3 regions of the Martinezella jaguaris genome follow, and region 2 is predicted to be linked to each of the others. Evidence: predicted binding sites of a transcription regulator. Region 2 holds the regulator's gene; each other region holds the start of a gene.
What was found. The regulator PhoB, encoded in region 2, activates phosphate uptake and scavenging genes when phosphate is short. The targets are predictions, from matches to a motif close to TGTCATNNANCTGTCAT.

Region 1: CCGE525_RS11545 (LTA synthase family protein) is a predicted target of PhoB. The motif match lies at 2,993-3,009, and genes of this name have one in related genera.
Region 3: CCGE525_RS27760 (Orn/Lys/Arg family decarboxylase) is a predicted target of PhoB. The motif match lies at 2,091-2,107, and genes of this name have one in related genera.

Annotation. Positions count from the first base shown of each region.
Region 1 covers NZ_CP032694.1:2,358,876-2,366,072, forward strand. The annotation lists gene CCGE525_RS11530 (ankyrin repeat domain-containing protein) at 1-152, opposite strand, end outside; gene CCGE525_RS11535 (TolB family protein) at 319-1,146, opposite strand; gene CCGE525_RS11540 (NAD+ synthase) at 1,177-2,856, opposite strand; gene CCGE525_RS11545 (LTA synthase family protein) at 3,019-4,956, shown strand; gene CCGE525_RS11550 (DUF1003 domain-containing protein) at 5,038-5,586, shown strand; gene CCGE525_RS11555 (GFA family protein) at 5,607-6,032, opposite strand; gene CCGE525_RS11560 (class II 3-deoxy-7-phosphoheptulonate synthase) at 6,195-7,197, opposite strand, start outside.
Region 2 covers NZ_CP032694.1:742,917-750,113, forward strand. The annotation lists gene pstA (phosphate ABC transporter permease PstA) at 1-450, shown strand, start outside; gene pstB (phosphate ABC transporter ATP-binding protein PstB) at 465-1,280, shown strand; gene phoU (phosphate signaling complex protein PhoU) at 1,332-2,045, shown strand; gene phoB (phosphate regulon transcriptional regulator PhoB) at 2,078-2,761, shown strand; gene CCGE525_RS03685 (GcrA family cell cycle regulator) at 2,847-3,371, opposite strand; gene CCGE525_RS03690 (aspartate aminotransferase family protein) at 3,798-4,997, shown strand; gene argF (ornithine carbamoyltransferase) at 5,071-5,988, shown strand; gene CCGE525_RS03700 (Hsp33 family molecular chaperone) at 6,035-7,027, shown strand; gene apaG (Co2+/Mg2+ efflux protein ApaG) at 7,145-7,197, opposite strand, start outside.
Region 3 covers NZ_CP032695.1:1,173,062-1,180,258, forward strand. The annotation lists gene CCGE525_RS27760 (Orn/Lys/Arg family decarboxylase) at 1-2,048, opposite strand, end outside; gene mgtA (magnesium-translocating P-type ATPase) at 2,389-4,983, shown strand; gene CCGE525_RS27770 (NAD(P)H-dependent oxidoreductase) at 5,119-5,703, shown strand; gene CCGE525_RS27775 (SDR family oxidoreductase) at 5,934-6,803, opposite strand; gene CCGE525_RS27780 (LysR family transcriptional regulator) at 6,908-7,197, shown strand, end outside.

The DNA.
Region 1 (7,197 bases), 1.6 Mb from region 2:
CCCTGAAGCCCGACATCGGTGACATCGGCAAAATACGGTGCGACGCGGCTGCATGCCGACGCATCGCCCGATCTGACGGCCTTTAGAAAGGCCTTGGCCTGCTTTTTGAGGGAATCGACGGTGGCATTGCCCGCCAGAGAGCGCGTGGTCACGAAAGACCTCCTTTCATTCACGTCCGGTATCCGCGCCCACAGACTGAAAAGAGGTGTGGCAGTCTTACGTTCTATGCATCAGGTGGGCTTTGCCCTTCCCGCGGATCGGATGCGCCCTGCGAACGATGCGGAATTTATAGCGAGCTGTCTGGACTGTCCAGAGAGATCAGGCCGGCTCGTAGCGGACATAGGCGAATTCGTCGCCATTGGGCGCCCAGTTCGGCACATTGATCGTGCCCTGCCCGCCGAAAAGCTCGAACAGCGTGGTCAGATTGCCGCCATCCATATCCATCAGCCGCATCCGCACATTCAGATCGCGCGGATGGTCGAAAACATCCGGGTCGTAGGAGATCAGCACGACCTTGTCGTTCTTCGGGGAGGGATGGGCGAACCAATTGCCGCAATTGTCATGCGTCACCTGCTGCAACCCGGTGCCATCGGGATGGATGCGCCAGATCTGCATCAGGCCAGTGCGGCTGGAGTTGAAATAGATCCATTGCCCATCTGCGGAATAGTCAGGCCCGTCATTGCGGCCCTCGCCATGCGTCAACCGTGTCTCTTCGCCGCCATCGATCGAAATCGTGTAGATATCGAAGACATCATCGCGGATACCGCAATAGGAGAAACGCCGGCCATCCGGCGACCATCCATGCCAATAGGACGGCAGATTGCGTGTCACTTGCCTTGGCGTCCCGCCCTCGGCGGGTAGAACATAAATGCAGGACTTGCCATGTTCGGTCTTGTCCGAAATGGCGATCAGCGTACCGTCGGGCGATATGCCATGGTCGTTGTTGCATCGCGCCGCAAAGCCGGTATCGACCTGAGCGGCCTCGGCCTTGCCGTCGAGCTGAAGCCGATAAAGCAGGCCGTCGTCGTTCAACAGCAGATAACGCCCATTCGGCGAAAAATTCGGCGCCTCGACCAGCCGCTCGGTCTGCCAGACGACGCGGTTCTCACCGGTGCGGATATTGTAGATCTCGACCGAACTGCGCATTGCTTCTCCACTCGCCATACGGCGCCACGATCAACGATCGCGGAACCGGTTGGTGATCGGATAGCGCCGATCACGACCGAAATTCTTCTTGGTGATCTTTACGCCCGGCGCCGACTGGCGGCGCTTGTATTCGGCCAGATAAAGCAGATGTTCGACGCGATGGACGGTCGCGACATCGTGGCCACGCGCAACGATCTCCTCGACGGCCATTTCCTTTTCCACCAGGCACTCAAGGATATCGTCGAGCACCGGATAGGGCGGCAGCGAATCCTGGTCCGTCTGGTTCGGCCGCAGCTCGGCCGACGGCGCCTTGTCGATGATGTTGGCGGGGATCACTTCGCCCGATGGGCCAAGCGCACCCGGCGGCACATGCAGATTACGCCAGCGCGACAGCGCATAGACCTGCATCTTGTAGAGGTCCTTGATCGGATTGAAGCCGCCATTCATGTCGCCATAGAGCGTCGCATAGCCGACCGACATTTCCGACTTGTTGCCGGTCGTCACCACCATCGAGCCGAACTTGTTGGAGATCGCCATCAGGATGGTGCCGCGCGCACGGCTCTGCAAGTTTTCCTCGGTGATACCGCTGTCGGTGCCTTCGAACAGGTCCGAAAGCGCCGAGGAGAAACCGGTCACCGGCTCCTCGATCGGCACGATGTCGTAGCGGCAGCCGAGCGCCTTGGCGCAATCGGCTGCATCCTTCAGCGAATCCTCGGAGGTATAACGGTAGGGCAGCATGACAGTGCGCACCCGCTCTTCGCCGAGCGCATCGACCGCAATCGCCGCGCAAATTGCCGAGTCGATGCCGCCGGAAAGTCCGAGCACGACCGATTTGAAGCCGTTCTTATTCACATAGTCGCGGAATCCCAGCAGGCAGGCACGGTAATCAGCCTCCTCGCCTTCCGGGATATGCGCCATCGGCCCTTCGGTGCAGTGCCAGCCACTGCTGTTCTTCTTCCAGGTCGTCACCGCCAATGCGGTCTCGAACTGGCTCATCTGAAACGCCAGCGTCTTGTCGGCGTTGAAGCCGAAGCTTGCGCCATCAAAAACCAGCTCATCCTGCCCACCAACCTGGGCCGCAAAGATGAGCGGCAGGCCCGACTCGATCACTTGGCGGAGCGCAACCTGATGGCGGACGTCGACCTTGCCGCGATAATAAGGCGAGCCGTTCGGAACCAGAAGAATTTCCGCCCCGGCTTCAGCGAGCGTTTCGCAGATGCCGAGATCGTTCCAGATCTCCTCGCAAATAGGGATACCGATCCGAACACCCCGAAAGTTTACCGGCCCCGCGATAGTACCCTCGTCGAAGACCCGCTTCTCGTCGAACTCGCCATAGTTTGGCAGATCGACCTTGTCCCTGATGAAGAGGACCTTGCCGCCGTCGAGCACCGCTACCGAGTTATAGCGGCCTGTCTCATCCTGGCGCGGAAAGCCGACGACCACGCCCGGTCCACCATCGGCAGTATCCGCCGCCAACTTTTCCACAGCCTTCCAGCAGGCGCGGATAAAGGCCGGTTTCAGCACCAGATCCTCCGGAGGGTAACCGGAGATGAACAGCTCCGTCAACAACAGGAGCTGCGCGCCTTCGCGCGCCGCCTCAGCCCGCGCTTCCCGCGCCTTGGCAAGGTTGCCGGCGACATCGCCGACCGTCGGATTGAGCTGAGCGACGGCGATGTGGATGGTCTGGGTGATGGGGCTTTGTTCTGTCATGCCATATATTTAGCGAGCGCAACCCCGTTCCGCAACAGCCTTCGGCTGTCTTCGCGTTCCAAAGATCGCCGTACCCGCATAGGCGGTATTTTCCTGTCAAAAATACTAAGCCATCCTTGCAATTCATCCGGCATTCATGACAAAGGTGTGACAGTTATGTGAATGAGGCCGTTGGTTGCCCTAGTACCAAGTTCTGCGTCGGCAGGCAGGCTCGCCATTCTGCAAAAGCTTGCCACAGCGAGACAACAATCGACGGCTTTACGTCAGTCTCTCAGCCTTATCCTGACTTTCCTGTTTGCGCTCCTGACCGTAATCGCCATCGAGTGGGTTGCTCGCGGCGAACTGACGGATATCGCACGCTATTTCATTTCACCCATCCATCCCGGCTTCACCACGGTCGGTATCGTCATGCTATTGATGCTGGTGCTCGACGCCATCTTCGGCCGCGCGCATCAATCGGTATTAGTGGTTGTGCCCCTGCTCCTGATTCCGGCCTTCATTTCCAATCAGAAACAGCATTATCTTTCCGATCCGCTTTATCCTTCGGATTTCCTTTTTGCCCACCAGATCATGGAGCTGATGCCGGTGATCGTCCGCGAGCGGCCATGGACCGCGGTTGCGGTCGCTATCAGCATGGTTGCCTCGATCGCCGCCCTCACCTTTCTCTGGCGTTATGCTTGGCAACATGCCGCAACGCTTTCGCGCAACGCAAGGATCGCACGACTGTCCATCTGCCTGCCGCTCATGGCCGCCTTTGCCTCGCAGATGGATCCAACGCAAAATTCGTTCATCCGGGAAAAGCTGCGCATCATCCCCATCGTCTGGGATCAGAAGGAAAATTACGGCTACAACGGCTTCATCATCGCCTTCCTGCTGAACGTGCCGATGGCGGATGTCAAAGCGCCGGTGGGTTATGGCCAAAATGCGATCGATGCCATACCCGCCCGCAACTACGGCTATCTTTCCAGCCCACGCGAAAAGCCCGACGTCATCATGCTGATGAGCGAGTCGTTCTGGGACCCAACCAGACTTTCCACGCTCACCTTCACCCCCGATCCCATGCCGAATATCCGAGCGGCGCAATCGGGCCATGTATTCTCCCCCGAATTCGGCGGCATGACCGCCAATGTCGAGTTCGAGGCGCTGACCGGCTTCTCCAACGCCTTCCTGCCCTACGGCAGTATTCCCTACCAGCAATATGTCCGCCGGCCGATGCCGTCGCTTGCCACCTTCTTCCGCGGCGAAGGCTATGCGGCGCGTTCCATCCACCCATTCAGCGGCTGGTTCTGGAATCGCAACGAAGTCTATAAAGCCTTCGGCTTCGAGGAATTCCACACCGAAGAGACCATGCCGCCAATGGAGAAGCGTGGTCTTTTTGCCGCCGACGACTCGCTGATGAAGGAGATCATGCGCGAGGGCGACGCCATGGACCGGCCGTTTTTCTTCTTCGCCGTTACATTGCAGGGCCACGGTCCCTATGAACCGCATCGCTACGCTGAGAATACCGTCGACATCGAGGGCGATCTGAGCGACGCCGATCGCGACACGCTGGCGACTTATACTCAGGGCGTTCGGGAAGCCGACCAGAGCTTGAAAATGCTGATGGCTTGGGCTTCAAAGCGCGAGCGCGAAACGATCATCGTCCTCTGGGGCGATCATCTGCCGCCGCTTGGCACGGTCTACCCTGATATGGGCTATATGCCCGAACAAGTGGCGACTCGAAAAGCGCCGCTTGACGTCATGAAACAGGAGCATGAAACGCCGCTGGTCATCTGGTCGAGCAAGAGCGGCGTGCGCAGGGATGTCGGCACGATCAGCCCGTCACAACTGCCCTATCACATCCTCAAGACCGCCGGCTACGAGCACCCTTTCTACACCGGCTTTCTCGGCCGGGTGCAGAAGAAATACACCATCGTCGATCGTTACCAGTTGGTAGCGCGCGACGGTCAGGCCTTTCCGGATTGGTCTCGCAAGGAGCAAAATCTCGATCCGCTGGTGCGCGACTATCGCTATCTGCAGCATGACGCGATGTTCGGACGGGAATATGGTCTCGATCGCTTCTTCCCGTCACATGCCTGGCTCGTCGGCGAGAACAGTTAGGCAGCGGCCCTTTTCGCATTGCATTTCCACCGGGCAATCGAATACTTGCGCCGAAAGCGATCAAGTCTTCGGAGTATTCCCATGTATAATTTGCCCAATTTCGTTCATCAGCATTTCGACAAGACGGCCGACGAGCTCGGCGATATCGAAAAGCGCGTGCTGAGAAAGGCGCATGAGCGGAAAATCGTTTCCACTGACATCAACGCCGCCTTCTCGGCCGAGGCATCCACCGGCGAGCGCCTCGCCGACAACATTGCCCGCATCGGCGGCTCCTGGTCTTTCATACTTGCGTTCCTTGCTTTTCTCGTCGTCTGGTGCGTCGTCAACACCATCGTCCTCGTCACGCGCGCCTTCGACCCCTATCCCTTCATCTTCCTCAATCTCGTCCTCTCCATGCTCGCCGCGATCCAGGCCCCGATCATCATGATGTCGCAGAATCGCCAGGCCGAACGCGACCGCTTCGAGGCCGCAAAGGACTACGAAGTCAATCTCAAGGCTGAATTGGAAGTGCTCTCACTGCACCAGAAGATCGACCTACGCGTGCTGACGGAGCTTTCGGCCCTGCGCGAGGAAATCGCACGGCTGAGCGGGAGGATCGAAGACAGGAGCGGCGAGAGCCCGATTATCTAGATGCACTTATCGGCAGGAATCTAATCCGAAGGCCCGGCTGTCAGCAGTCCCGGACGACCCTGTTGGTACTGCGGCAGCTCATCTGTGATTTCGTAGAAATCGCCCTTGTCGGCACAATAGATATGGTAGGCAAGCTTCAGGTCGCTCGGCCCGTCGAAGAGACCTGCCATGATCGAGATTTCCTCCGCGCTATCAGCCACCCAGAAAAGCGCGGAACCACAAATTCGGCAGAAGCCGCGACGGGCAAAGGAGCTGGCACGATACCATGTGATCGCCTCCTCGCCTTCGATCGTGATATTGCTGCGTGGAACGTTGGTCGCGGCGTAGTAAAGCCCGGTCTGCTTGCGGCACTGCGAGCAATGACAAGCGACAACCTCCCGCAAAGCGCCACGTGTCTTGAAACGCACGCTGCCGCAAAGGCAAGCGCCGGTGTGTTCGCCATTCATATGCTGACCCCTTTCTTTTTATGACAAGAGAGACGACGAAACCGCCTGCGTCAAATGCAAAGAAATGAAGCAGGCTTCAGCGAGATTGATTGCGAAAGCACAAACAAAACGGGCCGGTATGAGCCGGCCCGTTCGCAAATGATGTTTTACCGTGGTCCGCTATCAGCCGAGTGCGCGCAAGCGCTTCTCGTCCCGACCGCCCTTCATGCGTTCGGCGAGCAGGAAGGCAAGTTCCAAGGCCTGATCGGCATTGAGGCGCGGGTCACAATGCGTATGGTAGCGATCCTGCAGGTCGTCGGCCGTGACGGCACGGGCGCCGCCCGTGCATTCCGTCACGTCCTTGCCGGTCATCTCGATATGGATGCCGCCTGGATGCGTGCCCTCGGCGCGGTGAATCTGGAAGAAGCTTTCTACTTCCGACAGGACGCGCTCGAACGGCCGGGTCTTGTAGTTGTTGAGCGTGATCGTGTTGCCATGCATCGGATCGCAGGACCAGACGACTTTGCGGCCTTCGCGCTCGACCGCACGAATGAGGCGCGGCAGATTGTCGGCGACCTTGTCGTGGCCGAAACGGCAGATCAGCGTCAGGCGGCCGGCTTCGTTGGTCGGGTTCAGGATGTCGATGAGGTTCAGCAAATCGTCAGCCTGCAGTGAAGGACCACACTTCAGACCGAGCGGATTTTTGATGCCGCGGAAATACTCCACATGCGCATGGTCGGCCTGGCGCGTGCGGTCGCCGATCCAGATCATGTGACCGGAGGTGGCGTACCAGTCGCCCGAAGTGGAGTCGACGCGCGTGAACGCTTCCTCATAGCCGAGCAGCAGCGCTTCATGGCTGGTGAAGAAATCGGTCTCGCGCAGGCTCGGATTGTTTTCGGCGGTGATGCCGATCGCCTTCATGAAATCCATGGTCTCGCTGATGCGGTCCGCGAGCTTGCGGTAGCGCTCGCCCTGCGGGCTATCCTTAACGAAACCGAGCATCCACTTGTGCACGTTCTCGAGGTTGGCATAGCCGCCCATGGCGAACGCGCGCAGCAGGTTGAGCGTCGCGGCCGACTGGCGATAAGCCATCAGCTGGCGCTCCGGATTGGGGATACGCGCTTCCTGAGTGAACTCGATGCCGTTGATGATGTCGCCGCGGTAGCTCGGCAACGTCACGCCGTTT
Region 2 (7,197 bases):
TCTGCCTCGCTGGTCGGCGGGCTGGTGCTCAGCCTGATGACGCTGCCGATGATCATTATCGCCACGCGCTCGGCGCTGAGGGCCGTGCCGCCGTCGATCCGCAGCGCGGCCCTCGGCCTTGGTGCTTCGCGCATGCAGGTGGTGTTCCACCATGTCCTGCCGCTCGCCATGCCCGGCATTCTGACGGGCACGATCCTCGGGCTGGCGCATGCGCTTGGCGAAACCGCGCCGTTGCTCTTGATCGGCATGGTCGCCTTCGTCGCCAATTATCCGGCAGGGCCGCTCGATCCCTCGACGGCGCTGCCGGTGCAGATCTACATGTGGGCGAGCGAAGCCGAGCGCGCCTTTGTCGAAAGAACCTCCGGGGCCATTATCGTCCTGCTCTTCTTCCTCGTTGCGATGAATATCGGGGCTATCCTGCTGCGCCGTCGTTTTGAGCGGCGCTGGTGACAGGAGGCGATGGAATGAACATGATGACGGAAGCCGTGAGCGAAAAAGTACTGGCTAAGAAGATGATGACGATCCCCTATAAGATGATCGGCCAGGACGTCTCGGTCTATTATGGCGACAAGCGCGCCCTGTTCGACGTGAACCTGAACATCCGCGTCAATACGGTCACGGCGCTGATCGGTCCTTCCGGCTGCGGCAAATCCACCTTCCTGCGTTGCCTCAATCGCATGAACGATACGATCGACACCTGCCGCATCACCGGCAAGATCACGCTCGATGATCAGGATGTCTATGACAGCGCCATCGATGTTGTAGAGCTGCGCGCCCGTGTCGGCATGGTGTTCCAAAAGCCAAATCCGTTCCCGAAGTCGATCTACGAGAATGTAGCCTATGGGCCCCGTATCCACGGGCTTCACCGTTCCAAAGCCGATCTGGATCACATCGTCGAAACCAGCCTGCAGAAGGCTGGCCTTTGGGGAGAAGTGAAGGATCGGCTGTATGATGCCGGCACCAGCCTGTCCGGCGGCCAGCAGCAGCGTCTCTGCATTGCCCGCGCCGTCGCCGTCAGTCCGGAGGTCATCCTCATGGATGAGCCGTGCTCGGCACTCGATCCGATCGCCACCGCCAAAGTCGAGGAACTCATACATGAGCTGCGGGAAAACTTCACGATCGTCATCGTGACGCATTCCATGCAGCAAGCAGCCCGCGTTTCACAACGCACCGCGATGTTTCACCTCGGCCATCTGGTCGAGGAGAACGACACCGATAAGATGTTCACCAATCCCGATGATTTCCGCACGCAGGATTACATCATGGGCCGCTTTGGCTGATGATGCTCCCCGCGCGGTTCCCTTCACATCGTTCACCTTGAGGATAGCAAAATGGTCTCTACACACATTCTCTCTGCCTATGACGAAGACCTAAAATTCCTGACACGCCGCATTTCCGAAATGGGCGGCCTGGCGGAGCAGATGGTCAGCGACAGCGTCCGCGCACTGGTAAACGGCGATGCCAGCCTTGCGCAGAAGGTCATCTCCGATGACGTCATTCTGGACCACGCCGAGCGTGAGGTCGGCGACAAGGCGATCGTCACCATCGCTCGCCGCCAGCCGATGGCTGCCGACCTGCGTGAAATCATGGGTTCCATCCGCATCGCCTCCGACCTGGAGCGCGTCGGCGATCTCGGCAAGAACACCGCCAAGCGCGTCATCGCCGTGCAGGGCACCGGCGTTCCGCGTCGTCTCGCCCGCGGCATCGAACATCTCTCCGAACTGGCGCTCGTCCAGCTCAAGGAAGTACTCGATGTCTATACGACCCGTTCGCCTGACAAGGCCGTATCGATCCGCGAACGCGACGAGGAAATCGACGCCATGTACACCTCGCTCTTCCGCGAGATGCTGACCTACATGATGGAAGATCCGCGCAACATCACCACCTGCACGCATCTTCTCTTCTGCGCCAAGAACATCGAGCGCATCGGCGACCATGCCACCAACATCGCCGAGACGATCTATTACATGGCGACCGGTGCTCAGCCCGAAGGCGAGCGCCCGAAAGACGATACTGCCAATACCGTCGGTGCAGTGACGGAATAACGTAGAAGCCAAGAGAGGGAGACCAGAGGCGCATGGTTCCGAGAGTAGCTGTTGTAGAAGACGAGGAAGCGCTAAGCGTTCTGCTGCGCTATAACCTCGAGGCCGAAGGCTTCGAGGTCGACACTATCCTGAGAGGCGATGAAGCCGAGCTGCGCCTCCAGGAGCGCATCCCCGATCTTCTGATCCTCGACTGGATGCTCCCCGGCGTGTCCGGCATCGAACTCTGCCGCCGGCTGCGCATGCGGCCGGAGACGGAGCGCCTGCCGATCATCATGCTCACGGCCCGCGGCGAGGAAAGCGAGCGCGTGCGCGGCCTTTCCACCGGCGCGGACGACTATGTCGTCAAGCCGTTCTCGACGCCGGAGCTGATGGCTCGCGTCAAGGCGATGCTGCGCAGAGCCCGCCCGGAGGTTCTCTCCACGGTGTTGCGCTGTGGCGATATCGAGCTGGACCGCGAGACCCATCGCGTTCACCGCAAGAGCCGCGAAGTGCGGTTGGGGCCGACGGAATTCCGCCTGCTGGAATTCCTGATGTCCTCGCCGGGCCGCGTATTCTCGCGTTCGCAGTTGCTCGACGGTGTATGGGGACACGATATCTATGTCGACGAACGCACTGTCGATGTGCATGTCGGTCGCCTGCGCAAGGCCCTGAATTTCTCCAATATGCAGGACGTCATTCGCACCGTTCGCGGCGCGGGTTATTCCATGGAGGCCTGATCGGATCATCCGACTGGTTTTTTGCAGAGCGGCGGAAACAGAAAACGGGCCTTTCGGCCCGTTTCTTTCATTTGGCTGATGTGGTTCAGTGTGCCGCTCGGCGCCGATCATGGACCGGCTGATAAGCCAGGCGCTGATGGTAGGTGCAGTAGGGCGAAGAGTCCGGGCTGTCGTTGCCGCAGAAGTGAAAATCGTCCTTCAGCGGGTCGCCGACTGGCCACTTGCAGGTGCGTTCGGTGAGTTCCGTCAGGCCGAGACGGCGCGAGATCGGAACCACCACATTGGCGGCCGGACGATATTCGATCTCGTGGACGGTATCGATCTCGACCTCTTCCTTGAGCATTGTCGCACCCTGCTGGCGGGTAACCGTGCGGGTTGCAACGCGCGAGGCGTAATTCGGCGCGCGTGGTGCCGAGGTATTGCGTTTTGGCGCTCGAGCCGTCGTTGCCGCTCCGCCGGCCTTGGCCCGGCCCGGCAGGCTCAAGCGATGCACTTTGCCGATGACGGCATTACGACTGACACCACCGAGCTGTGCCGCGATCTGGCTGGCGCTCAAACCTTCGGACCACAGCTTCTTCAGCTTCTCGACGCGTTCGTCTGTCCAATTCATGCCCTGTCTCCGCTGTCGCGTTTCTGATGGCAGAATCCCTCACCATTGCCTCGCATTGGGTCGAGGCGTGAAACGCTTTAAAATTGTGGTGACTAGTTCCGCCGCATGCAGTCTAGTAATTGGTTTTTAACCTAGTGTGAGGCTGACTCCGTGACAAGAGTCGCGGGAATCTTGGAGAATCGATTTCGAGGTTTTCCCCAACTTGCTATAGGTGAGTGGCATTTATGCAATATAAGTTGTCAAAGACGAGCCGTCCCTCCAGAGGCGCTCTGCCGCACCTGCTAAATCGCCAGTTTTGTTGACATCGCGGTGCAAAACATCAATAGTGCCTCAGGCCGCCGCAAGGCGGCATTTTGATTTTTCTGGGCCCGTTTCACTCGAAGGAAACGATTGGCCCTAAAGGTTGTGATCGAGGAGATATGGGCCATGGCTGAAACCGCGCCGCTTTATGACACCTATGTGCGTGCTCCGCTGCGGTTCGAGCGAGGCGAAGGCGTATGGCTGATCACAGAAACCGGCGAACGCTATCTCGATTTCGCCGCCGGCGTCGCGGTGAATGCGCTCGGCCATGCGCATCCCCATCTGGTTGCAGAGCTGAAGTCGCAGGCCGACAAGGTCTGGCACCTGTCCAACCTCTATGAGGTGCCGGGCCAGGAGAAGCTGTCGAAGCGCCTGACGGAAGCCACCTTCGCCGACAAGGTGTTCTTCACCAATTCGGGCGCCGAGGCGCTGGAATGCGCCATCAAGACGGCACGGCGCTACCAGTTCGCCAAGGGTCATCCCGAGAGATACCATATCATCACCTTCGAAGGCGCTTTCCACGGCCGCACGATCGCGACGATCGCCGCCGGCGGTCAGGAGAAATATCTCGAAGGTTTCGGCCCGAAGGCGCCTGGATTCGACCAGGTACCCTTCGGCGATCTCGACGCGGTGCGTGCCGCCGTTACCAATGAGACGGCCGCCATTCTGATCGAACCTGTTCAGGGCGAGGGTGGTATCCGCCCGGCGACGAATGAGTTCTTGCGCGGGCTGCGTCAGATCTGCGACGAGCATGGTCTGCTTCTGGTCCTCGACGAAGTTCAGACCGGCGTCGGCCGCACCGGCAAGCTTTTCGCCCACGAATGGGCGGGCATTACCCCTGATATCATGGCCGTTGCCAAGGGTATCGGCGGCGGCTTTCCGCTCGGCGCCTGCCTTGCGACTGCTGAGGCCGCATCAGGCATGAAAGCCGGCACGCATGGCTCGACCTATGGCGGCAACCCGCTCGCCATGGCCGTCGGCAATGCCGTGCTGGATGTCGTGCTGGCCGATGGCTTCCTGCAGCATGTGCGCGACGTCGCATTGGTCTTCCGCCAGGGCCTCGCCTCGCTCAAGGATCGTTTTCCGGATATCATCGAGGATATCCGCGGCGAGGGGCTGTTGCTCGGCATTAAGGCTGCCATTCCGCAGGCAGAGCTGTTGCAGGCGATCCGCGCCGAGCATCTGCTGGGCGTGCCGGCCGGCGACAACGTCATCCGCCTGCTGCCGCCGCTGGTGGTGACGGCCGAGGAAGCGCGCGAAGGCATTGCTCGTATCGAACGTGCTGCAGAATCGCTGCGCGCCGCCCGCGTCAAGAAGTCGGCTTGAGTTCAACGCCTGCTGATCGGGGCGTTTTTGCCCCAACAGCGGGCGTTATCTTTTTTGGGAGTACAGGTAGGACATGGCTTCACCGAAACACTTTCTCGATCTCTCCGCCGTCGCGGCGACCGATCTGCGCAGCATCATCGACGATGCCATCGTGCGAAAGCAGGCGCTGAAGGCGGGCGCCGTCGACAAGCCTCTGGCCGGCAAGATGCTGGCGATGATCTTCGAGAAGCCGTCCACCCGCACACGCGTCTCCTTTGACGTCGGTATGCGCCAGCTCGGTGGCGAGACGCTGTTCCTGTCGGGCACGGAAATGCAGCTCGGCCGTGCTGAGACGATCGGCGATACGGCCAAGGTGCTGTCGCGCTACGTCGATGCGATCATGATCCGCACGACCGACCATTCGCGTATGCTGGAACTCGCTGAACACGCGACCGTGCCGGTTATCAACGCGCTGACCGACGATACGCATCCCTGCCAGATCATGGCCGATATCATGACCTTCGAGGAGCATCGCGGCCCGATCAAGGGCAAGACCATCGCCTGGAGCGGCGACGGCAACAACGTGCTTCATTCGCTGGTCGAAGGGGCTGCTCGTTTCGGCTATCGCATGAACATGGCCGTACCCCTTGGTTCCGAGCCGAAGGATCACTATCTGAACTGGGCCCGCAACGAGGGCGCCGAAATCATGCTCTCGCATGATGCCGACCGTGCGGTCGCCGGCGCCGATTGCGTGGTAACCGATACCTGGGTTTCCATGAATCAGGAGCACCGGGCCCGCGGTCACAACGTCTTCCAGCCCTATCAGGTCAACGCGGCTTTGATGGCACAGGCCGGCAAGGACGCGTTGTTCATGCATTGCCTGCCCGCTCATCGCGGGGAGGAAGTGACGGACGAGGTGATCGACGGTCCGCAATCCGTTGTTTTCGATGAGGCGGAAAACCGCCTTCATGCGCAAAAATCGATTCTTGCTTGGTGCCTGGGCGCGATCTGAGGACATAGAACCGCGTAGACGTCGCGGGCGCAGTAGGAGTAGAGCAATGGCGGAAAGTGCAGCCTCGCTGGGTCAATTCGATTTTGCCGGCGACGATCATGTCGTTCCCTTCCAGGTAGAGGGTCTTGATGTCCGCGGCCGTGCCGTACAGCTCGGGCCGCTACTGGACGCAATTCTCGCCCGGCATAATTATCCTGCCCCCGTTGCCCGGCTGCTGGCCGAGGCCGTGGCGCTGACTGTATTGCTCGGCACCTCGTTGAAGTTCGAGGGCAAGTTCACGGTGCAGACGAAGAGCGACGGGCCGGTCGATCTCCTGGTCGCCGATTTCTCGACGCCGGAGAACGTCCGCGCCTATGCCCGCTTCGATGACGAGGCGCTGGCCGAGGCCGTGGCCGCCGGCAAGACCGAGCCGGAACAGCTTCTCGGCAAGGGCGTCCTCGCCTTCACCATCGATCAGGGTCGCTTCAGCCAGCCCTATCAGGGGATAGTGGCGCTGGACGGCGCTTCGCTTGAGGAGATCGCCGGCACCTATTTCCGCCAGTCGGAGCAGATCCCGACGCGTGTTCGTCTGGGTGCCGCCGAATTGTTCGACCGCGACGAGGCCGGCAAGCCGCGCCATCGTTGGCGGGCGGGCGGCCTCGTCGCGCAGTTCCTGCCGGAAGCCCCGGAGCGCATGCGCCAGCCGGACCTCCACGGTGGCGACGGCGACACCAGCCTGCGGGAGCACGTCGAGGACGACGCCTGGGCGGAAGCGCGCACCTTGGTCGAGACGATCGACGCTGACGAACTGACCGACCCGCAGGTCGGCACCGAGCGTTTGCTGTACCGCCTCTTCCATGAGCGCGGTGTGCGCGTTTACGAGCCGAAGGCGGTCTTCGACCGCTGCACCTGTTCGCGCGACAAACTGAAGAGCGTATTGCAGGGGTTTTCTGCCGAGGAGATCGAGGCGAGCCACGAGAACGGCGAAATTGCCGTCACCTGCGAATTCTGCTCGACGACCTATCGCTTCGAGGTATCTGAGGTAACTGACGCTGCCTGAACCGCTCTAATGCATGTCGCGCAAAAGTGTGCAGCGGTTTTGCGAAAACGACATGCAAAAACAAGGAGCTAAAGCGTGGGAGCGAATCTGAAAGATCGCGACGAGCTTTAGGCTCGGTCAGTTCAGCGTCCGCAGCAGATTGGGCGTGTCCAGCGAAAAGGCGGGAATCT
Region 3 (7,197 bases), on a different replicon from region 2:
AAGTGGTCAGCAGAAAACTGTTTTGTCTGAAGCGCGCTGACATCGGCCTGGCGGAAGAAGTTGTGCATTTCCGCGCACAGATCGCGCAGGCGTACTCCGCCATAGCGGCCCGGACGGCGTCGATAGAATTCCGGGATCGCCTCCTCCAGCAGAGCATTGTCGTCATGGAGTTTTTTGAAGGCGACGAGGCCGCTGATCAGGGTACCGGCTTTGCTGGCCTCTACACCAGGCGTGAGCAAGAAGAGCAGCGAATTGAGGTCGTTCTTCTCCGCGACTATGCGGTTTTCCCGCAGATATTGCGCGACTATGGGCGCCGGTATGCCGTGCTCGGTGTATTTTCCGCTTTTCCGGTCGAAGCCGGGGGTGAGCAGGGTGAGCTTGTTCGGATCGGTCATGGCGAAGCCCTGCTCCATCCCTGAAAAGCCATGCCATGTAGCGTCCGGCGTCAGGTGCCAGAAGGCGGGATTGGTGGCGAGCTGGTCGGTAGAGACACTTTCCCAAAGCACCTCATGCACCGCGCCGGGGCTCGACACATCCGGGATTGCCACCCGGTCTGGCACGAAGGGCTCGAAGAACCAGCGGCGCTCGGGGCGATGCTCCTTTTCCTCGAATTCGCGGCGCACCGCACGGATCTTCTTACGCAGCTCGATACCGAGACGGATCGTATCGTCCCACAGCACTTCGCCCGAGCGGCCCTTCATCATCTGCGCGCCCACGTCAAGCGAGGCAAACAGCGGGTAGAAGGGTGAGGTCGACGCGTGCTGCATGAAGCTTTCGTTGAACCGCCGGTGCTCCACACGGCGCTTCTGGCCGGTGATATGCCGGTCCTTCATGTGGATCTGCGAGGCCTGCGAGAAGCTTGCAAGCTGCTTATGGGTGGATTGAGTGGCGACGATGCCTGGCGCATCCGGGCCGAGATCGGCAAGACCCATGGCAAAACGTCCGGCATAGAGCGGATGAAACTTCATGAAGCCGGCCCAGGCCTCGTCGAAGAGGATGTAATCGCACAAATGTCCGATACGCTTGAGGATCATCTCGGCATTGTGAATGGTGCCGTCGTAGGTGCACTGCTCCACCACCGCGACGCGGAATGGACGAGGCTTTTTGTAGGCCTCGGGGTCTTTCACCAGCGGATGGGTGCGGATGCGCTCTCTGAGCGCCTCTTCGTCCATAGCCGCAAAATCGATGGGACCGATCAAGCCATGGAGGTTGCGTATAGTCGGCAGGTAAACCGGAATGCCGCCGGAAATCATCAACGCGCCGTGATGAGCGGCCTTATGATTGTTACGGTCGAACAGCACGAGATCGCCATCGGTGACGAGGGCGGAGAGGGCGACCTTATTGGAGGTGGAGGTGCCGTTCAGCACGAAATAGGTCTTCTCGGCGCCGAAAATTTTGGCGGCTTCCTTCTGTGCGGCCAGCGCCGGTCCTTCGTGGGTCAGAAGGTCGCCGAGGTCGAGCACGGAATTGTCGAGATCGTCGCGAAACACCGCTTCGCCGAGATGCTCCATGAATACTCGACCGATAGGGCTGCGGCTGTAGAAGATGCCGCCATTGTGCCCAGGGCAGGTCCAAAGGTGGTTGCCTTCTTCGGCATAATCGACCAGCGCACCGAAGAACGGCGTCTTCAACGTCTCGGCATATTGCTTGAGCCGGCTGATGAGGCTCTTGGCGATGAAGGCGGGCGTTTCTTCCGACAGGAAGACATAGCCGTCGATGAAATCGAGCACCTCCACCGGCACATCCTCGAAGCGCTTACGGCGGATCAGCAGGATGATCGGGAATTCGAGACCGCGCCGACGCATCAGATTGATGAGGGAAGCCGTTTTGCCCTCGAGCCCCTTTTTGCCCCAGTCGACGAGCATGCAGCCGATGGCGGCGTCTGTCTGCACGGCTATCTCTGCATCTTCGAGATTGCGCGCCCGCACTACCTCAAAGCCCGAGCGCTCGATCTCCTCGACGATCTGGTTGTAGCGGGCGCCCTCCAGGTCGTCGCTGTCGAAAGCCGGCGTTGCGAACAGAAAGTTGAAACGTCTGAAATAATCCATGGGTACCCGCTCCTGACCTGGCACGAGGTGTCGACGCGTTTCATGACATGGATGTGACAGAGTACCGGATGTTCGAAACACCCGCACAGCATTCGTCTCGTCTGCTCCTGGATTTCTCGGCATAAATCAATCGTCGGCAACTATCCGATGCGGTCGTCACTCTTTGCCTGACTGGAACGGTCCTGTTACCAAAGTCCTGAGCCCAGATCACATTCGGGTTGGGTGCGGTGCCGTCCGCGGTAACGCCACCGCGGGCATGCCGGGAGCCAGAAATTGACCCTCATCAATGCCCGCTGCGCTGCGCGTGCAATTGTTCCTCATCCTCCCAGGGAGCAGGACCATGGACAATCCAGCCAAGAATGTCGCGCTAGAGCATCGTGTCGCAGATTTCCCCACTCCTTACTGGGCAAAATCCATCGCGGTGCTGTTTACCGAATATAAATCGCAGTCGTCTGGCCTGTCCACGGCGGAAGCGACGGGCCGGTTGCAAATCTACGGTTCGAACACACTCAGGGTCGGCGGTCGAGCGAATGTGTTGCGCCTCCTGCTGAAGCAGTTTCTCAGCCCGCTGGTCTTAATTCTCATTTTCGCGGCTATCGTCGCTGCAGGCGTTGGCGAAATACATGACGCCGTGATCATCGGCTGTATCGTCGGCGCAAGCTGCCTGCTGGGATTCTCGCAGGAATTCTCTGCCTCGCGTGCCATCGAATCGCTTCGACGCGGCATTTCGCTAACCGCTGCCGTCATCCGCGACGGGAAGGAACAGACAATCCCGGCTGATCGGATCGTGCCCGGTGACATCATCAAACTGTCTGCGGGGAGTCTGGTGCCCGCCGATGCGGTTCTTCTATCCACCCAGGACCTCAATGTGACGGAGGCGGCGCTGACCGGCGAGACGTTTCCCGTCGCCAAAGCGCCGGGCATATCCAAGCCCGACACGCCGATCGACGGTCGCTTGAACTGTGTCTTCACCGGAACTTCGGTGCGAAGCGGCATCGCAACCGCGCTTGCGGTCAAGACAGGCAACAACACGGAGTTCGCCGCTATCGCGGGCGCCATCACCCGCGAAATTCCCGAAACGGACTTTGCGCGCGGTATTCGCCGCTTCGGCTATCTGATGACCAGAATTATGCTGGTCATCGTATTCGTCGTTTTCATCGCTAACCTACTGCTCCACCGTCCGCTTATCGACTCACTGCTGTTTTCGCTTGCACTCGCTGTCGGGCTGACGCCCGAGCTGTTGCCCGCCATCATCAGTGTGACGCTGGCGCGCGGCGCCCGTGTCATGGCGCGGCAGGGTGTCATTATCCGCCGTCTGGAGGCCATGGAAAATCTGGGCAGCATGGATATGCTCTGCACGGACAAGACCGGAACGCTGACGGAGGGGACGATCCGCCTCGACAAATGTGTTGACGTGCAGGGTCAGCCTTCCGACCAGGTAAGATTGCTGGCCATCCTCAACGCCGGCCTGCAGGCGGGTCTCAAGAATCCGCTCGACGATGCCATTCTGGCCGAAAAAAAAGAAACCGTGCTTTCAGCTTATCGGAAGCTGGGTGAGATTCCTTATGATTTCGCCCGAAAGCGGCTTTCGGTCGTCGTCGCTCAGCAGGATGGCGCCCAACTGATCTGCAAGGGCGCGGTCACTACTCTTTTGGACATTTGCACGACGGCGAAAGCAGGCAGCGTCGCCAAACCGATCGATGCCCAGTTGCGCGCCGAAATCGACGGACGCTACCAGCGATGGAGCGAGGACGGAATTCGCGTCATAGCGGTGGCGACAGGCTCATTTGATCAGCAAAAGACGCCACTCGACAAAAGCGACGAAACCGCCCTTTGCCTGGAAGGCTTCCTCCTGTTTCTTGATCCTCCCAAGGCTGGCGTGAAGGAGGTTCTTGGGGGGCTACGCAAGCGCGGGATCGGCATCAAGATCATCTCGGGGGACAATCGCTATGTCGTCGCGCATCTGGCGAAGTTGGTCGGTCTGAAAGACGCGCGCGTGCTGAGTGGCCGCGACATCGCGTCCATGAGCAATGATGCGCTTTTCGCCAAAGCCACGAAGACGGACCTGTTCGCTGAAATCGATCCCAATCAAAAAGAGCGGATTATCAAGGCCTTGCGCAGGGCTAACCATGTCGTCGGCTATATGGGCGACGGTATCAATGATGCTCCCGCTCTGCATGAAGCCGATGTGGGCATCTCGGTCGATAGCGCCGTCGATGTTGCGCGGGAAGCGGCCGACGTCATCCTGCTGCGCCGCGACCTCGATGTCCTGATGCGTGGCGTCGACGACGGACGACGGACGTTTGCAAATACGCTGAAATATATATCGATCGCCACCAGCGCCAATTTCGGCAACATGATCAGCATGGCGATAGCCTCGCTCCTGCTGCCCTTCCTGCCACTGCTTGCCAAACAGATCCTGCTCAACAATCTTCTGGCGGACATCCCGTCGATGACGATCGCCACCGACAGGGTCGATCCTGCCGAGGTGCAGCGGCCGAAGCGCTGGAACATCGCCGGCATTCAACGCTTCATGCTGTGTTTCGGGCCGATCAGCTCCCTCTTCGATTTCGTGACCTTCGGTTTCCTTCTCTTCGCCGGAGTGGGCGTCGATGCGTTCCGGACGGGATGGTTCGTTGAATCGCTGACATCTCAGATCGCAACGATGCTGATCGTCCGCACGGTCTTTTCGAGTTGGAAGAGCAGGCCGAGCGGCCTGCTTGTCGCAACGACAGCCCCCATCGGTCTCGTCGGCATCAGCCTGCCATATCTGCCCTTCGCGGAGACCTTCGGTTTCGTGCCTCTGCCTTTCAGCGTGCTGGGCGCTCTGCTCTCCATAACCGTCGCTTTCGCGGTCGCGCTGGAGATGGCAAAGAGCTGGTTCTTCCGGCATGAGCGAAAACATTCCTCGTTCCACAGGAAGAAATTGCGATAGGTCAAGGCTCTTTCCGGATGGCATGTCATAATGCCGTCGTCGGTTGAAAGCGCGTGCTCTCATCGACTGGGCTTCGACGCGATACGAGGCACCCAGTCTCGAGCACACCTCTCAATTCCAACAGGAGCTTGAACTTTGCCGCGGCACATACTGATCATAGAAGCGCATCCGGACGGTCATGATCGCCATCTGTGTGGCGCGCTTGCGGATGCATACGCGACAGGTGCGACAAATGCAGGCTTTACGCTGCGCAGGCTGGATATCGCCAAGCTGGATTTCCCGTTGCTTCGCTCGCGCGAAGAGTTTGAAAACGGTATGGTTCCCGAAGCACTTGCCGCTGCGGCCGAAGCTATCCAATGGGCCGAACATATCGTTGTCATCTTTCCGCTTTGGCTCGGCACCATGCCGGCAATGCTGAAGGCCTTCCTGGAGCAGGTATTTCGGCCAGGCGTCGCTTTTCAATATCGCGACCGCGGTTTTGCGAAGAGGCTGCTTGCCGGCTGCTCGGCCCGGCTGATTGTCACGATGGGAATGCCAACACCCGTCTATCGATTTTGGTTCGGGGGTCATGGGGTCAACGGCCTGAGACGCAGCATCCTGAATTTTGCCGGAGTTCGGCCCGTGCGGCAGACCTTTTTCGGAATGGTCGAGCAGGTGGACGAGGCGGCGCGAAAGCGTTGGCTTACGAAGGTCGAAGCTCTTGGCCGTCGCGGACTATAGCTGAGTTAGTCCCCTTGGTTCAGCTCGTCTTCCTGCATCGGTGTCGGCAACCCGGAGCACGCAAGTTGCCTTCTGAAGCCTGGATTGCCTGAACAACAAGCGTGATGCGTTCGTCTCGCTTTCTGAGCCTAACTTACCGCGGACAGCCGAACCTGACGAAATCATCGCCATGCAGGGCGCCTTCTCAAGAGGTCGCCCTGCTGTTCGCATTTTACAAGATAGCCCGAGCATCAGGCGTTAGCGACAGTCTCGGCGGCAAAATCGCGATAGGAACGCAGTGGACGGCCTAGGATCTTCGTCAGACGCTCGACATCACCAGCCTCGGGGATCATGCCATCGCTGACATAGCGCTCCGCCATCAGGCGCATCTCATACGCCATCCACTTCGGCATGAAGGTCGCCAGATTCTGCTCGAAGCCGGTCGGATCATCGCCGCCATAGGCAACCGGGCGCCCCAGGACATCTGACCAGATCGCTGCCACAGCCGTTCCGGTTAGCGTGTCGGGACCGACCAGATTGATGGTTTCGATTGGCAGCTTGCCTGGGGCCTGGTCACGACGGATCAGTTCGATGGCTGCGACTTCGGCAATGTCGCGGGCATCGACCATGGCAACACCCTTACCTCCGATCGGCATCGGATAGAGATTGTAGTTGAAGATCACGTCCTTGATCATGAGTTCGTTGTCGATGAAGTAGGACGGACGCAGGATCGTGGCGCTGAAGCCCATCTGTTCGATCATGCGCTCGGCCCCTGACTTCACGGCAAAGTGCGGCACGTTGACAAAGCGGTCGGCGTGAATGACCGACAGATAGACTACCCGGTCGACGCCGGACTCGCGGGCGATGTTCAGGGTAACGATCGCCTGGGTGAACTCGTCTCCCGTAACCGCATTGAGGAGGAACAACGTGCTGACGCCGGTGAAGGCTTTGCGCAGCGCGTCGATATCGAGCAGTTCTCCTTGAACAACTTCAACTGCGGCCGGGAAGTTGGCCTTTGAGGGGTCGCGGGTAAGGATGCGCACATTGGCGTCGCGCTTGACGAGTTGTTCAACGACATGGCGGCCAACGCGGCCGGTGGCGCCTGTAACGAGGATGGTCATGGGATTTCTCCGTGTTGGTTTGCTTGACAGGTCGAATATGCGTGGTTCACTGATGGTCCGATAGACAACAAAATTGGACACTCCGTCTCGTGGGTGAAACACGCATGGATCTTCTTGCTCTCGCCGATTTCAATCTTGTTGCCCGCCATGGCGGCTTCGGCAAAGCCGCACGGGCCACCGGGCGGCCCAAAGCGACCCTGTCGCGTCGCGTTGCGGAGTTGGAGAGCAGCCTCGACCTGCGCCTGTTCGAAAGGGGCACGCGCAACTTGAAGCTCACTGAGGAGGGGCGAGCGCTCTACGAGCGGACGGGCGCATTGCTCGCCGAGCTTGATGAAACGGCATCGGCGATTGCCTCGGGAGGACAAAGACCCAGAGGAAAATTGCGCATCAGTGT